2 linked regions of the Pigmentiphaga sp. H8 genome follow. The protein of the gene in region 1 interacts with the protein of each later gene in a pairwise test. Links are inferred from orthologs where the notes say so. Each region holds a gene or a part of one and is shown on either strand. Other genes may lie near its edges. The genes, in order: EGT29_RS27835 and dnaE.

Region 1 (8,034 bases):
GCAGCGACGGGATCAGCATCGCGAAGTTGGTCTTGCCGCAGGCCGAGGGGAAGGCCGCGCCGACGTGCATCTTCTTGCCCTCGGGCGAGGTGACGCCCAGGATGAGCATGTGTTCGGCCAGCCAGCCCTGGTCGCGGCCCATCTTGGAAGCGATGCGCAGCGCCAGGCACTTCTTGCCCAGCAGCGCGTTGCCGCCATAACCCGAACCGAAGGACCAGATCTCGCGGGTCTCGGGATAGTGGACGATGTACTTGGTGTCGTTGCAGGGCCAGATGACGTCGGCCTCGCCCTGGGCAAGCGGCTTGCCCACGGTGTGGACGCAGGGAACGAACACGCCGTCGGCGCCCAGCACGTCATAGACCTTGCGGCCCATGCGGGTCATGATGCGCATGTTGGCCACGACGTAGGGCGAGTCGGACAGCTCGACGCCGATCTGCGCGATGGGCGAGCCCAGCGGCCCCATCGAGAACGGAATCACATACATGGTGCGGCCGCGCATGGAACCGGCGAACAGCCCGTTCAGCGTGGTGCGCATTTCCGCCGGGTCCACCCAGTTGTTCGTGGGGCCCGCGTCTTCCTTGCGTTCGGAGCAGATGAAGGTGCGGTCCTCGACGCGCGCGACGTCGGACGGATCGGACCAGGCCAGATAGGAATTGGGACGCTTGGCGGGATTCAGGCGGCGCAACGTGCCGGCCTGGACCATCAGTTCGCACAGCCGGTCGTATTCTTCCTGCGAGCCATCGCACCACTCGATGCGATCGGGCTGCGCCAGCGCCGCGACTTCGGCCACCCAGGCCTTCAATCGTTCGTGACGTACCCAGTCGGGAGCGTCGACCGCCGAAAGTTGTTTGGGAACCGATGTTTTAGGCACGGCGTTCATTGGTGACATTCTCCTCGACGCTGGGGCGCCTGATCATGATGTAAATAATGAGCCGGGCATCGATTGGCCCGGCCGGACTTTAACTTAATATACCCCACCCCCTTTCCGCAAAAGTTTCCAGGAAGAAAGGGTCCGTTACCGTTGGCAGCTACCACTTACAAGACCAATTGGACTACCATCGACGCTGATTGAAGGAAAGCCCATGCGCATAACGATTCTGGACGACTATCAAGACGCGGTACGCAAGCTGGACTGCTTCAGTCTGCTCGATGGCCACGACGTCAAGGTCTACAACAACACGGTCAAGGGGCTGGGCCAATTGGCCGTCCGGCTGCGCGACACGGAAACGCTGGTACTGATCCGTGAGCGTACGCCCATCACCCGCGCCCTGCTGGATAAATTGCCTCAGCTGAAGCTGATTTCCCAGACGGGGCGCGTCGGGTCGCACATCGACGTGGAGGCCTGCACCGAGCGCGGGGTCGCCGTCGCTCAGGGGGTCGGCTCGCCTGTTGCGCCGGCAGAACTGACGTGGGCGCTCATTATGAGCGCGATGAGGCGAATTCCTCAATATGCGGCAAACCTCAAGCATGGGGCTTGGCAGCAATCCGGCATGAAAGCGTCGTCGATGCCGCCCAATTTCGGCTTGGGCCGGACCTTGCACGGGGGCCGATTGGGCCTGTTCGGCTACGGCAAGATCGGCAAGATCATCGCGGGCTACGGCAAGGCCTTCGGCATGAAGGTGACGGTCTGGGGCCGCGAATCCACCCTGGACCGGGCACGGGCCGACGGCCTGGAGACGGCGGCCAGCAAGGAGGCGCTGTTCGAAGGCAGCGACGTGCTGTGCATGCTGCTCAAGCTGAGCGAGGAAACCCGCGGCATCGTCACGCTGGCCGACCTGCAGCGCATGGGGCCCGAGGCGCTGTTCGTGAATACCTCGCGGGCGGAGCTGGTGGAGCCCGATGCCCTGGTCCTGGCGCTGAACCGGGGCCGGCCGGGGCTGGCGGCGGTCGACGTCTTCGAAAGCGAGCCCATCCTGCAAGGCCACCCGCTGCTGCGGATGGAGAACGTCATCTGCACGCCGCACATCGGCTTCGTGGAAAGCAACAGCTACAACCTTTATTTCAAGGTTGCATTCGAGAACATATTGGCGTGGGCGGCGGGGAAACCCGCTAATCTGGTCACCCCGTAGGGAAGCCCACCCCTGCCCGCTTGTGCGGGCCAGGGAAGCCCACCCCCTACCCGCTTACGCGGGCCCCCTCAAGGGGGCGATGCGGGTGGACCGGAAGGAAAGCCCACCCCCAAGCGGCCTTTGGCCGCTCCCCCTCAAGGGGACGATGCGGGTGGACCGGCGGAGCCGGATCCACCGCATCCTGGGTCTAGTACCCGTTTCTTGGGTTATGGCACCGGTGCTATCGCTGGCTGCCGGCGGTAGCACCCGTGTTTCAGTTCAAGATGCTTTCCCTAGACCCAGGAAACCGCGGATCTGGCTTCGCCAGTCCGCCGGTTTCGCCCCCTGGGGGGCGCCCGAAGGGCGTAGGGGGGTCAGTAGGTGGGGTCAAATACTTTAGAAAAAAACAAGCCCACCCCGCTGGGGAGCGGGATGGGGAAGCGGGGCGGCGTGCGCCGCCCCGCGCATGTGCGGCTATTTACAGCGGCTTGATGTCGGAAGCCTGGGGGCCCTTGGGGCCGTCCTTGACTTCGTACTCGACTTCCTGCCCTTCGGCCAGGCTGCGGTAGCCGCGGCCGACGATGGCGGAAAAGTGAGCGAACACATCCGGACCACCGGCGTCCGGCGTGATGAAGCCGAAACCTTTGTCCGCGTTAAACCATTTGACCTTGCCCTTCTGTGCCATGTTCGGCGTCCTCTAATCAATAAACAATGCAATGGAACCAAGAACGCCGACACGAACTGAAATGCGGTAATGGCGGACATCCGCAATGGCAGACGGGACTTGCGTGCTGCTTGAATTCAACTGCGAATCGCAGCATACCCGCGTGTACTTTGCGAATCAATAATATTTAGCAGGCGTATCGCAAATGCCATGTCCACGCCGCGCAACAGGCCCGGATCACCCTGCGCAGGGCGCTCGAAATCAGTCGCGCAACGCCGGAAAACGCATAAGCAAACCACGGTAGAGCGGCGGGGTGATCAGCAGCACGAAGGCCAGCCGGAACACCTGGAAAGCCGTTACCAGCGGCACCCCCAATTGCAGCACCTTGGCGGTGATGCACATCTCGGCAATACCGCCAGGCGCCAGCCCGAGGATCAGCGTGGGCAGCGCGATGCCGCTGGGACGCGCCAGGAGCAGGCTCAGGCCCACCGAAAGCATGATCACGACCAGGGTGTAGGCCAGGATCAATCCCATGAAGCGCGGGGCCGTCCGGAAGAAATCGGGGGTGTAGCGGTCGCCCAGCGACCAGCCTATGAGCAACTGCGCGGCGTTCAGCATGAAGGTGGGCATCGCCGACAAGGCCATGTCGTTGGACGTCAGCAGGATGGTGACGGCCATGGGCCCCAGCACCCAGGCATTGGGTATGCGCAGCCGCACGGCCAGCAGCGCGCCGCCGGCACCCAGCGCGAACATCGCCGCCAGGCCGGCGGGATCCACCGCCGTCATGGCGGGCGCGAAAAGCCCGCTGCCGTTCACGCCCGACATCCGGAAAGCCAGCGGCACCAGCACGACGACAAGCAGGATGCGCAGGCTGTGGGCCGAGGCGACCAGCGCCACCTTGCCGCCGTAGCGGTCGGACAGGTTGGCCATTTCCGCCGCGCCGCCTATGGTGGACGAAAAATAGGCGGTGCTGAATTCCACGCCGCCGGCGCGCTGGAGGAACCAGGCGCCGGCCAGCCCCGCGGCCACCGAGAAGATGGCCCCCAGCAGCAGCGGCAGCAGATTGCCCGCGATCTCGTCGACCACCATGGGCGTGAAATACAGCCCCAGGCCCACGCCTATCACCCACTGTCCCGCATAGCGCAGTTCGGTCCGGCTCCGGGACTGCACGCCGGCGATCTTGGTCGCCGCCGTGGCGATCAGCGCGCCCAGCATCCAGGGCAGCGGGGTATGGAGCGCGACCGCTATCAGCGAGCCGCAAAGCGCGATGGCGAAACCTAGCAGTAGACGGACGAACATGGGGAACGAAACAGGCGGGCGTGGCCGCCGGCGGACGCATGGAGGTAGACTGATTCGATGAAGACGAATGGTACATCCAAGGCCCAAGCAAGCTGATGATTAATTCCAAATTGCCGGACGTCGGCGTCACCATCTTTACCGTCATGAGCCGGCTGGCCACGGAAACCCGCGCCATCAACCTGGGCCAGGGCTTTCCCGATTTCGATCCCGATGCCGGCCTGCTGGCGCAGGTGGACGCCGCCATGGCCGCGGGCCACAACCAGTACGCCCCCATGCCGGGGATCCCGGCGCTGCGCGCCGCCATCGCGGCCAAGACGCAGGCGCTGTACGGCGCGGCCTACGATCCCGAGACGGAGATCACCGTGACCAGCGGTGCCACCCAGGCCCTGATGACCGCCATCCTGGCGGTGGCCGGCGCCGGCGACGAGGTCATCGTGCTGGAGCCCAACTACGACTCTTACGTGCCGGCCATACGCCTGGCGGGCGCCACGCCGGTGGCGGTACAGCTGCTTGCGCCCACGCCCGAGGCTCCCGGCTACCGGCCCGACTGGGACGCGGTACGGCGCGCCATCACGCCGCGCACCCGGGCCCTGCTGATCAATTTCCCGCACAATCCAACCGGCGCGGTGCTGGACGACGGCGACCTGGACGAGCTCGAACGCATCCTTGAACGCACGGGCGTGGTGCTGATCTCGGACGAGGTCTACGAGCACATCGTGTTCGACGGCCGCCGGCATGCGTCCATCGCGCGCCGGCCGGCGCTGGCGGCCCGCAGCTTCCTGATCTCGTCGTTCGGCAAGACTTTCCACACCACCGGCTGGAAGATCGGCTATTGCTGCGCACCCGCCGCCCTGTCCGTGGAATTCCGCAAGATCCACCAGTTCATGGTGTTCGCGGTCTCGACCCCCATGCAGTACGCGCTGGCCGCGTTCCTGCAGGATCCCCGCCACTACCTGGAACTGCCCGCCTTCTATCAGGCCAAGCGCGACCGCCTGGAAGCGGGTCTGAAGCAGACGCGCTTTCGCACCCTGCCCTGCCCGGGCACCTACTTCCTGCTGGCCGACTACAGCGCGATCTCGGATGCGCCAGAAAGCGAATTCGCGCGCTGGCTGACCACCGAGCACGGCGTGGCGGTCATACCCATCGCGGCTTTCCATACGGATCCGGACGCGCCGGCCTCGAACCGGCAATTGGTGCGCTTCTGCTTCGCCAAGAAGGACAGCACGCTGGACGCGGCGCTGGAGCGCCTGCAGCGGGTCTGAAAGCGGCATGCGGGCCCGATCGCCCGCATGCCTGCCGCCTGTGTCGCCTAGGCCGACGCGGCGGGTTCGGAAGCGCCCGCGCGACGCCGGGCCAGCACGCGCATCGTGACCGGCACGATCAGCACGGCCGCCGCGCACAGCCACAGGCCGATGCTGACCGGGCTTTCCCACAGGATGGCCGTGTCGCCGTTGGTGATGGACAGCGCCCGGCGCAGGTTCTGCTCCATCATGTTGCCCAGCACCAGCCCCAGGATGAGCGGCGCCATGGGCACCGACATCTTGCGCAGCAGATAGCCCACCACGCCCAGCGCCACCATCATCACGAGGTCGAAGGTGGTGGCGTGCACCGAGTACACGCCTATCGTGCTCACCGTCACGATGAACGGCACCAGCGCCCAGGTCGGCACCGACAGCATGCGCGCGAACACGCCCACCATGGGAATATTCATCGCCAGCAGCATGGCGTTGCCGATGAACAGCGACGCGATCAGGCCCCAGACGATCTCGGGGCGCTGCTCGAACAGCGCGGGCCCCGGCGTGATGTTGTAGAGCGCCAGCACGCCCATCATCACTGCGGTGGTACCCGATCCCGGTACGCCCAGCGTCAGCATGGGCACGAACGAACCCGTGGCCGACGCGTTGTTGGCCGCCTCGGGCGAGGCCAGGCCGCGGATGTCGCCCTTGCCGAAATGCGCGCCTTCCGGGTCGGACTGTTCGACCAGGCGCTTCTCGGTCGAATAGGCCATGGCCGAGGCCACGGTGGCGCCGGCGCCGGGCAGCACGCCCACCACGAAGCCGATCAACGCCCCTCGCACCGTGCCCCACCAGGTCATCGCCACTTCCCGCATGTTGAACAGGGTGCGTCCTGTCGGCTTGACCACCGCGTTGCCCGTGACCGACTGTTCCAGCAGCAGCAGCATCTCGCTGACGGAGAACAGGCCGATCACCACCACCACGAACTGGATGCCGTCGCTCAGGTGCAGCGAATCGAAGGTGTAGCGGTAGATGCCGGAGTTCTCGTCTATGCCCACGGTGGACAAGGCCAGGCCCACGGCGGCGGCCAGCAGCGCCTTGACGGGCTGCTCGCCCATCAGCCCGGCCAGGCAGCAGAAGGCGAACACCATCAGCGCGAAGTACTCCGCCGGTCCAAAGGCCAGCGCCCATCGGGCCAGCAGGGGCGCGGCGATGGCGATGCCGACGGTGGCCACGGCCGAGCCCACGAAGGAACTCCAGGCCGAGATCGACAAGGCTACGCCGGCCTTGCCCTGGCGGGCCATGGGGTAGCCGTCCAGTGCCGTCATGATGGCCGAGGCTTCGCCCGGCACGTTGATCAGGATGGAACTGATGCGCCCGCCGTATTCGCAGCCGATGTAGACCGCGGCCAGCAGGATGAGCGAGCTTTCCGGCGGCAGCTGCATCGCGAAGGCCAGCGGCATCAGGATGGCCACGCCGTTGATGGGCCCGAGGCCGGGCAGTACGCCCACGATGGTGCCGATGAAGGAGCCGATGGCCGCGATCAACAGGTTGAGCGGCGTCAGCGCGACCGAGAAACCGGTGGCCAGATGGCCGAAGATATCGTTCACAGCAGGCCTCCCAGCAGGCCGGTGGGCAGCACCACGTCCAGCACCTTATCGAACAGCAGGAACACGGCCACGCCCAGGGCCAGCCCGGTGATGCCCGTCTTGAGCCACGATCCGCCGAACGCGCGGCCCACCGGCAGGCTCATCAGGAAGGTAGCCAGGACAATGCCCAGCCACTGGAACAGGAAGGCGTAGGCGGCCAGCGCCACTGACACGGCGACGACGCGTCCCTTGACGCCCGCCGCCACGGACTCGACCGGATTACCGCCCCTTGCGGCCAGCCAGAGGCCGCACAGGCCGATGACCAGCGACAGCAGCATGGGAAAGGCGCGCGGGCCCACCGGCTCGTAGGCGAAAGGCGCCTCGAGCCCGTAGCCCTGCCACACCATCACGGCGGCGAAAACCAGCGCCGCCGTTCCCAGCAGCCGGTCGTTCAACACGACACGGCCGCCGCTCATTTACGCACCAGTCCGAACTCGTCGGCCAGCTTGCGGTACTCGGCAACCTGCTGCTTGATGTAGCCGTCCAGCTCCTTGCCGGTCTTGTTGAACGGGAACAGGCCGCGTTGTTCGCGCAACTTCGCGAATTCGGGCGTGGCCATCATCTTGTCGAAGGTACCCACCCACCACTGATAGTCGGCATCCGCGACCTTCGGTCCCACGTAGAAACCACGGATGATGGGCCACTGGATGTCGAAGCCCTGCTCCTTGGCGGTGGGCACGTCGGCCAGCCGGCCCGGCAGGCGCTGGTCGGCGAACACGGCCAGGATGCGGATGGGCACGCCGGCGTCCAGCACGGACGCGACCTCGCCGGCATCGCCCGAATACACCTGCACATGGCCGCCCTGCAAGGCCGTCAGGGTCTCGCCGCCGCCCTCGAAGGCGACGAAGCGCATGGTCTTGTAGTCGATGCCGGCGGCACGCGCGGTCAGCGCCGCCTTCATCCAGTCCTGGCTGCCGATGGTGCCGCCGGCGCCGAACACCACCTTGGTGGGATCGGCCTTGATGGCGGCCATCAGGCTTTTGAGATCCTTCCAGGGGGCGTCCTTGCGCACCACGACCGCGCCGTAGTCGGTGCCGATGCCCGATACCCAGCGCACGTCGGATTCGGTGTAGCGGCCGAACTTGCCCTGGGCGATGTTCAGCAGCGAACCACCCGAGAAGGCCACGATGGTGCCGGCC
Region 2 (9,135 bases), 1.8 Mb from region 1 along the record:
ATGTCGTCGGCCAGATGTACGTGCAGGCCTACCGACTGGCGCGCCCCCGGCATGCGTTGCCCGTGCTGCTCTGGCATGGCGGCGGCATGACGGGCGTGAACTGGGAGACGACCCCCGACGGGCGCCCGGGCTGGCTGTGGCGCTTCCTGCGGGCGGGGTACGACGTCTGCGTGTCCGACGCCGTGGAGCGCGGCCGCGCGTCCTGGGCGCGCCATCCGGAGCTGTATGCCGACGCGCCGCTGTTCCGCACGCTGGACGAAGCCTGGGACATGTTCCGCATGGGGCCGGCCGATGGCTACCGCACCGACCCCGCCGCGCGCCGGGCCCATCCCGGCCAGCAGTTCCCGGTCGATGCCTTCGATCAGTTCGCGCGCCAGTGGGTGCCGCGTTGGGCCGGCCACGAAGCGATTACCAGCGCCGCCTATCGCGCGCTGCTGGACCGGGTGGGACCCTGCATCGTCGTCGGACACAGCCAGGGCGGCGGATTCGCGCTGCTGGCGGCGCAGGAGCGTCCCGAGACCGTGCGCGCCGTCGTGGCGCTGGAACCGTCGGGGGCGCCGGGCGCCGGGCGGGCGGGGATTCAGCCGCACCTGCTGGCCTGGGGCGACCATGTCGACGATCACCCCGTCTGGCGCCGCTACCGCGCCACGGTGGATGCGCATGCCGCCGCGCTGGCGGAGCGGGGCGCGCCGGTCGAGGTGCTGGACCTGCCCGCCGGCGGCACGCGCGGCAATTCCCATTTCCTGATGATGGACCGCAACAGCGATCTCATCGCCGACCGGGTGCTGCATTGGCTCGACGCGCTCGACCTGCGGCATCCTTGAACCAGAAACCGGAGACAGCATGACCAAGCACATCCGCATGGGCGCCCGCGCCCTGGCTTGCCTGGCCGCATTCGGCGCCGCGGGCGCCGTGGCGGCCGATTCCTATCCCCATCGTCCGGTGACCGTGCTGGTGCCGTTCGGCCCGGGCAGCGGCGTGGACACGACCGCCCGCATCGTCGGCGAGGCGTTGTCGCGCGAACTGGGCCAACCGCTGGTGATCGAGAACCGCGCCGGCGCGCAGGGGGCCATCGCGGCCCAGGCCGCGGCGCGCGCCGCCGCCGACGGCTACACCCTGTTCTTCACCACGCAAACGACCCAGGCGGCCAATCCCGCGCTGATGAAGAAGCCGGGCTACGACCCCATCAAGGACTTCGCGCCGGTGGGGCGCGTGGCCTACACGCCGGCCCTGCTGATCGCCAATCCCGCGCTGCCGGTCAGGACCCTGGCCGATCTGGTCAAGCTGGCCAAGGCCCAGCCCGGCAAGCTGTCCTACGCCTCGGGCAGCGCCGGGACCCTGGTGCCGGGGGCGATGCTGACGACGGCCGCCGGCATCCAGATGCTGCACGTACCCTACAAGAGCATCCCGCTGGGACTGAACGACGTCATGGCCGGCCATGTGTCGGTCATGTTCACCGACATCGTGACCGGCACCCAGCAGGTCAAGGCCGGCAAGGTCCGCGCGCTGGGCATCAGTTCCGCCAAACCGTGGCCGCTCCTGCCCGAGGTGCCGCCCATCGCCGAGCAGTATCCCGGGTTCGAGCTGCTGGCCTGGTATGCGTTGTACGTGCCGGCGGGCACGCCCGCGCCGGTGATCGAGCGTCTCAGCCAGGCGCTGGAGAAGGCCACCCGCGATCCGGCCGTGCGCGAGCGCCTGGTCGGCCTGGGATTGGAAATGTCCTACAGCAGCCCGGCGGAGCTGGCCGTTTTCGGCCGCGCGGAACTGGAAAAATGGAGCCGGGTCATCCAGGCCGCCGGCATCGAGAAGGAATAGAGCGGTCCCAGGGAAAAGGGGCGCCCGGGGGGTAGCCCGGACCCGGCGCCGAGGGGCTAAAATGCCGGCATGTCCCAGTCGCCTACCCCCCCCTTCGTCCATCTGCGCGTCCACTCCGAGTTCTCGGTGTCGGACGGCATCGTCCGCATCTCCGACCTGGTCAAGAAAGTCGCCGCGCTGGAGCAGCCGGCGATCGCGCTGACCGACCTGTCCAACCTGTTCGGGTTGATCAAGTTCTACAAGGCGGCGCGGGGCAAGGGCATCAAGGCCATCGCCGGCTGCGACGTCTGGGTGACCAACGATGCCGACCGCGACAAGCCTTACCGCATGCTGTTGCTGGTGCGCGACCGCGCCGGCTACCTGAACCTGTGCGAACTGCTCACGCAGGCCTTCCTGACCAATCAGCATCGCGGCCGCGGCGAGATCCGGCCCGAATGGCTGGACACCTACGGTCCGGGGCTGATTGCCCTGTCCGGCGGGCGCCAGGGCGACGTGGGCCAGGCGCTGGAGGCCGGCAACCACGAGGCCGCGCTGGCGTTCGCGCGCCACTGGCTGAAGGTATTCCCGGGCGGCTACTACGTCGAATTGCAGCGCGCCGGCCGCGAAGGCGACGAGACCTACGTGCAGGCCGCGATGCGGCTGGCGGCCGAATGCGGCGCGCCGGTGGTCGCCACCCACCCGGTGCAGTTCATCGAGCGCGAGGATTTCCGCGCCCACGAGGCCCGGGTCTGCATCGCCGAAGGCGAGATCCTGGCCAACCCGCGCCGCCAGCGGCTGTATACCGAAGAACAGTACCTGCTGTCCTCGCAGGAAATGGCCGAACGGTTCGCCGACGTGCCCTCGGCCCTGGCCAATACGGTGGCCATCGCCACGCGCTGCAACCTGACGCTGGAACTGGGCAATCCCAAGCTGCCCAACTTCCCCACGCCCGAGGGGGTGACGCTGTCCGAATACCTGGTGCAGCTGTCCAAGGAGGGCCTGGCCCGCCGCATGGAACAGCTCTTCCCGGACGAGAAGGAACGCGCCGCGCACCAGGAGGAATACGACCAGCGGCTGGACAAGGAATGCCAGACCATCATCGACATGGGCTTTCCCGGCTACTTCCTGATCGTTCAGGACTTCATCAACTGGGGCAAGAACAACGGCGTGCCCGTCGGCCCCGGCCGGGGATCGGGCGCCGGCTCGCTGGTGGCCTTCAGCCTGGGCATCACCGACATCGATCCGATCCGCTACGACTTGCTGTTCGAGCGCTTCCTGAATCCCGAGCGGGTCTCCATGCCCGACTTCGATATCGACTTCTGCCAGGACAACCGCGACAAGGTCATCGAGTACGTCAAGCAGAAGTATGGGCGCGACGCGGTCAGCCAGATCGCCACCTTCGGTACGCTGGGCGCCAAGGCGGTCATCCGCGACGCGGGCCGGGTCCTGGACCTGCCCTACCTGTTCTGCGACGGCCTGTCCAAGATCATCCCGCACTCGCCGGCCGATCCGTGGAGCCTGGAACGCGCGCTGAACGAAGAGCCCGTCTTCAAGGAGCGCTACGACAACGACGAGGAAGCGCATGCGCTGATCGACCTGGCCCAGCCGCTCGAGGGCCTGACCCGGAACATCGGCATGCACGCCGGGGGCGTGCTGATCGCCCCGGGCAAGCTGACCGATTTCTGCCCGCTGTACTGCCAGCCGGGCCAGAGCCACATCGCGGTGTCGCAGTTCGACAAGGACGACGTGGAAGCCGTGGGCCTGGTGAAGTTCGACTTCCTGGGCCTGCGCAACCTGACCATTCTCGACTGGGCCGTGCGCTACGTGCGCGAGTTCAACGAGGGCATGCGCGACTTCGACGTCATGGCGCTGCCGCTGGACGACCTCGATTCCTACAAGCTGCTGAGCGACGGCAACACCACCGCCGTGTTCCAGCTGGAATCGCGCGGCATGAAGGAACTGCTCAAGAAGCTGCGCCCCAGCAACTTCGAAGACATCATCGCCGTGCTGGCGCTGTACCGGCCGGGCCCGCTGGGTTCCGGCATGGTGGACGACTTCGTCAACCGCAAGCACGGCCGCGCCAAGGCCGAATACTTCCACTCGGATCTGGAGGCGGTGCTCAAGAGCACCTACGGGGTCATCGTCTACCAGGAACAGGTGATGCTGATCTCGCAGATCATCGGCGGCTACACGCTGGGCGGCGCCGACATGCTGCGCCGGGCCATGGGCAAGAAAAAGCCCGAGGAAATGGCCAAGCACCGCGAGATCTTCCAGTCGGGCGCCGAAAAGAAGGGCTATGACCCCGACATCGCGGTCACGCTGTTCAACCTGATGGAAAAGTTCGCGGAATACGGCTTCAACAAGTCGCATACCGCCGCCTACGCGCTGATCGCCTACCAGACCGCGTGGCTCAAGGCTCACCATCCGGCCGAGTTCATGGCCGCCACCATGTTGTCCGACATGGACGACACCGACAAGGTCCAGATCTTCTGGGCCGATACGGTGGCCAACAAGGTCAAGGTGCTGCCGCCCGACATCAACCTGTCCAACTACCGCTTCGAACCGGTGCTGGACGAACATTCGGCGCGCGGCCTGCCGCCGCGCACCATCCGCTACGGGCTGGGCGCGGTCAAGGGCACCGGGCAGAGCGCGGTCGAGGAAATCCTGCGCGCGCGGGCCGAGAAGGGGCCGTTCGTCGATCTGTTTGATTTCTGCCGGCGCATCGACCGCCACCTGGTGAATCGCCGCGCCATCGAGGCCTTGATCAAGGCCGGCGCCTTCGACACGCTGTCGCCGAACCGCGCCGCGGTGCTGGCCACCCTGGGCACGGCCATGGACGCCGCCGAACAGGCCGCTCGCGCCGCCAGCCAGGTGTCGCTGTTCGGCGGGGACGACCACGCCGACCTGGCGGGCGACCTGGCCGATGTCGAACCTTGGGACGAACGCGAGCGCCTGGGCCAGGAAAAGACCGCGCTGGGTTTCTACTTCAGCGGCCACCTGTTTGACGCCTACCGCACCGAGGTCCGCCGGTTCGTGCGCAATCCCTTGTCCAACCTGCAGCCCAGCCGCGACCTGCAGTGGATGGCGGGCATCCTGTCCGCCGTGCGCACGCAGATGACGCGGCGCGGGAAGATGGTGTTCGCCGTGCTGGACGACGGCTCCGCGCAGGTGGAGATCTCGGTGTTCAACGAGTTGTACGAACGGCATCGCAGCCGGCTGCGCGAAGACCAGTTGCTGATCATTTCCGGCAAGGTCAGCAACGATGAATATTCGGGCGGCATGCGCATCGTGGCCGACGACCTGTTCGACCTGCAGATGGCGCGCGAGGCCAAGGCCCGGGCGCTGTCCATCCGCCTGAACGGCAACGCGCACGCGGATTCCCTGCGCGAAGTCCTCAACCCGCATCGCGCCGACCCCGAGAACGGCTTCCCGGGTACGCCCGTCGAGATCGTCTACAACCGCGGCGACGCCAAGTGCGTGGTGCGCCTGAGCGAGGACTGGCGGGTGCGGGTGCCGGACGTGCTGATCCAGCAGTTGGGCAAGCTGACGGGGCAGCCGGCCGATGTCGGGCTGGAGTACTAGGCGGCCGGGTCGTCCCGGCCGGCGCGTATCGCGATGGCCATCAGCGCCGCGATCATCAGGGTGTAGAACGCGGCGACCATCGACATCGCGAACATGACCTCGGTCATGCCGAATACCAGGAAGCCGATCGCCAGCAGCAGGCCCATGGTGCCGGCGATTTTTTCATCGCGGCCGCCACGGCGCGTGGCACGCGCGAAGAAGAGGGCGGGAACCAGCCAGGCCGCCGCGATCGCAATTCCCCCCAGGATGCCGAGCGTGGCCAGGTTGAACAGGAACTCGTTGTGCGAGTGCCGGAATTCGGCGGCGTGCTTGGTGATCAAGCCCTGCTCGGCCGCCTCGCGCATCGTGCGGCGGTAATCCTGCCGGCTCACGCCGACCAGCGGATGGGCCTCGAACACTTCCAGCGCCGCCGACCAGAGCTGCAGCCGGTTGCCCACCGAGGAATCGAGGGCCTGGCCCTTGCGATATTCCTGTATTTCCGTATAGGCCTCGTCCACGCGCTGGTTGACCAGGTCGCTGGCATGGTAGACGGCCAGCACCGCGCAGGCCAGCGCCGCCATGGCGAGTAGCTTGCGCCAGACGCTGCCCGACATCAGGAAGAAGAACACCAGCGCGAAGGCGCCCAGCGCCAGCCAGCCGCCGCGCGTGCCGGAGGCGTAGGCGACGTACAGGCCCGCCGCGCCGCCCAGCAGCTTCAGCGCGATGCCGATCCTGCCCCACACCGTGGCGCGGTCGGACCAGCCCAGGGTCAGCAGCGAGAACAGGCCCAGCAACAGCGTGATATTGCTGAACGGCAGCAGGTTGGAGAACAGGATCTGTCCGGGCCGGCCGTCGGGCGACAGGCCGAACTGGTGGTGGAGGATGCCGGCGCCGATCAGCGCGCCGGCCACGCAGCCCCACTGGATCTGCCTGAGCCAGCGTGAGGGCACGTTCAGCAGCAGCCACAGCAGCGGGCCGAACAGCGCCATGCGCAGCGGCGTATCGAGCACGCTGGGATCGTCGAACACGCGCGCATCGCGCAGGCCCACCACGACGGTGCTTGTACAGGCGGCGAGAAATTGCGCCGCCAGCGCGGCCCAGATCGGCCAGTATCGGCGGACGACGGGAACGAAACGGTCCTGGGGCGCCAGGCGGCCGCGCCAGGCGGTGCCGATCAGGGCGAAGAGCAGGAGCAGGAACAGCAACTGATTGGCGCTTCCCCGCACCCACAGTGCAAGAGCGGGTACCAGGGAAACGGCCAATGCGGAAAGAAACAGCAGCGGGACAGGCAGCCCGCCGTGCCGGGGCATGGAACGGCTCATGAAACCTCGGAGGGGGAGCGCAGGGATGCGGACAGGTTCAGGAGGGCCTCGACATGGGCGCGGGTGTCGGGGGCGTAGGAGAGATGGTTCAGCGGATCTAGCAGGCGGGCACGGCCCTCCCTTGCCCGCGATTCGGCCCGCACGACGGCGTCCGCGAGCGACGCCGGCGCATCGACGTCGAAGGTCAGGCAGGCTTCCCCGGACAGTGCCTCGGTGCTGCCTATGCCGCCCGGCAGCACGGTGGGCGTGCCGCACAGCACCGATTCCGGTCCGACCAGGCCGAAGGGCTCGTAGCGCGAGGCCAGGATGGTGTAGTCGGCCGCCCGATAGCAGTCGGCGATGTCCTGGCGGTAGCCGACGTAGCGGATCCTCGGGCAGCGCGACTCCACCGGCCGGCCGGCGACCAGCAGCGAGACCGGCAGGTCGGTCGCGCCGAAACAGGCTTCCAGCATCGGATAGCCCTTGCGTTCGTGGCCGGTGGAGGGAAACAGGAAGGCGGTGGTGCCTTCCGGAATGCCCAGTTCACGGCGAAGCTCGGCGCGCCGCGCGGCGTCCACCGGGCTGAAGGTCTCCACGTCCACCGGCGGGTACAGCACGCGTATCCGCGCCTCGGGTACGTCGTAGTAGCGGCGCAGTTCATCCGCCATCATGCGTGAATGCGCCAGCACCAGGTGCGCCTGGGCATAGTGGGCGCGTTCGAGCCGGATCTGCCAGCGGTCCCAGTGCGTGGGCCGCCGGTTCGCGTGGGCCAGGTGTCCCAGGTGCGTGCCGCCGCAGATGGCCACGTCGGACACGGCCGTGCGGCTGCAGCCGATCAGCAGGTCGACGCCATGCACGGCCTTCAGCGTTCGCAGGCGGGACGAGAAATAGTGGTCGCGCAGTTTGCCCGGCAGGGCCCAGACGGCGATGCGTACCGGTTCGACGAACGCGTACTCCGGGATGGCCGTATCGAAGCTGCGGGCGAAGACGACCGGCCGGATGCCGAGTTGGCGCAGGCCCTTGACGAGGTCCATGGCATAGCGCTCCATGCCTCCGCCGTAGCCGAAACGATGGCAGGCGATCCCCAGCTTCATGCGCCGGCTCCTTGCCTGGCCGGCGCGGCGGCGTCCACCAGGGATTGCGCCGCCGCGACCACGGTGGAGGTCGCGAGCGCGTCCAGGCAATCGCTGTGGCTGCCGCGATGCCGGTCGCAGCCTTCGCGCTGGCAGGGCACGCAATCGCGGACCAGCTCCTGCAGCATGAGCACGTTGCCGCGTACCTGCCGCGGCGCGGCCCTGGACCACGGCTGGTCCAGTCCGGCGGCGGGGCTCGGTCCCCACTGGCGGGGATCGGTGGGGCCGAACAGCGCCAGCGTGGGCGTGCCGCAGGCCGCCGCCAGGTGCGTGGTGGCGGTGTCGGGGCCGACGTAGACGTCGGCATGGCGCAGCAGGTCGGCAAGTTCGGCCAGGCTCAGCCGGCCCTGGACCCGGACGATGGCCCGCCGGACGTTCTCGTCCAGACCCTCGAGCAGGCTGTCGAGATATTGCGACTCGGCTTCGCCGGGGCCGCCGCTCAGGACCAGTTGCAGGCCGCGCGCGTGCAGGCTGGCGAACAGGCCGCGCCAGCCGTCGGCGTGCCACTGCTTGTAGCGCCAGCGGGGGGAAGGATGGATGACCGCATAGGGCCGGCGAGCATCGAAGGGCGGTGCTTCGGGAGCGAGGGCGGCCAACCGGGCGGTCCAGGCGTCGCGCAGGAGGTGGGCGGTGGGCGGCACGAGCGTGCGCGCCGGAGCAAGATCCAGCAGGGCCGCCACTCTTTCGTTCTCGTGCACGCGGTGCATGTGTTCGTCGATGACGAGCGGACGGCGCAGCGACAGCCGCTTCCACCAGGCGTGGCCGGCCTCGGGCGGCACCAGCCCGACGCGTACCCGGGCCGACGTCAGGCCGAACAGGTGGGGCTTGTCGCCGGGCTGCGGGACCAGCGCCAGATCGTAGCGGCGCCAGAGGCGGCGGACCATGGCGCGGACTTCGCCCTTGGCCGGGCGTTCGGCAATGGTGAAGACTTCGTGGACGTCGGGGTTGTTTTCCAGCATGCCCTCGGTTCCGCGGAACACCAGCATGTCGACCTGGCAGTCCGGGTAGCGTGCGCGCAGCGCATGGGGCAGCGGAGTGGTCAGCAGGACGTCGCCGAGGTAGCGCAGGGCGATGACCAGCACTCGTTGGGGGGCGCGGACGGGTATGGGGTTCATGTCGAAGAAGGGGGCACCAGGTGCCGTACCGCGTCGAGCACGTCGGGAAGGGCGGGCCAATGGCCTTCGGCGCCCAGGCAGATCGCGTCGGGGGACCAGGGGCCGGTGCGCTCGCGGCGCGTGACGCCGAACAAGGTGATCTGGCGCGCGCCGGCCGCCGCGGCGACGTGGGAAGTGCCCGAGTCGTTGCAGACGACCGCCGCGGCGCTGGCGGTCAGGGCGGCGAAGGCG

Evidence for each region.
Region 2: the proteins of EGT29_RS27835 (region 1) and dnaE interact in binary tests that used the Escherichia coli proteins (3 or more experiments, as listed by UniProt). The link is inferred for Pigmentiphaga sp. H8 from one-to-one orthologs.

The regions. Positions count from the first base shown.
Region 1 is NZ_CP033966.1:5,875,570-5,883,603, forward strand. The notes cover bases 3,203-6,189. They hold EGT29_RS27835 (methionine aminotransferase), read left to right. Parts: upstream 3,203-4,106; coding sequence 4,107-5,273; downstream 5,274-6,189. Other genes in these bases: EGT29_RS27830 (AbrB family transcriptional regulator), read right to left, coding at 3,203-4,011; EGT29_RS27840 (tripartite tricarboxylate transporter permease), read right to left, coding at 5,321-6,189. In the rest of the region: EGT29_RS27815 (phosphoenolpyruvate carboxykinase (GTP)), read right to left, coding at 1-880; EGT29_RS27820 (D-2-hydroxyacid dehydrogenase family protein), read left to right, coding at 1,083-2,069; EGT29_RS27825 (cold-shock protein), read right to left, coding at 2,527-2,733; more of EGT29_RS27830, read right to left, coding at 2,974-3,202; more of EGT29_RS27840, read right to left, coding at 6,190-6,856; EGT29_RS27845 (tripartite tricarboxylate transporter TctB family protein), read right to left, coding at 6,853-7,290; EGT29_RS27850 (tripartite tricarboxylate transporter substrate binding protein), read right to left, coding at 7,308-8,034. UniProt on the Escherichia coli protein: Shows aminotransferase activity with methionine and histidine as substrates, and to a lesser extent also with phenylalanine.
Region 2 is NZ_CP033966.1:4,078,917-4,088,051, reverse strand. Bases 1,489-5,576 are described here. They hold dnaE (DNA polymerase III subunit alpha), read left to right. Parts: upstream 1,489-1,884; coding sequence 1,885-5,376; downstream 5,377-5,576. Other genes in these bases: EGT29_RS19275 (O-antigen ligase), read right to left, coding at 5,373-5,576; EGT29_RS19285 (tripartite tricarboxylate transporter substrate binding protein), read left to right, coding at 1,489-1,815. In the rest of the region: EGT29_RS19290 (alpha/beta fold hydrolase), read left to right, coding at 1-824; more of EGT29_RS19285, read left to right, coding at 844-1,488; more of EGT29_RS19275, read right to left, coding at 5,577-6,677; EGT29_RS19270 (glycosyltransferase family 4 protein), read right to left, coding at 6,674-7,750; rfaQ (putative lipopolysaccharide heptosyltransferase III), read right to left, coding at 7,747-8,904; EGT29_RS19260 (glycosyltransferase family 9 protein), read right to left, coding at 8,901-9,135. UniProt on the Escherichia coli protein: DNA polymerase III is a complex, multichain enzyme responsible for most of the replicative synthesis in bacteria. This DNA polymerase also exhibits 3' to 5' exonuclease activity. The alpha chain is the DNA polymerase catalytic subunit.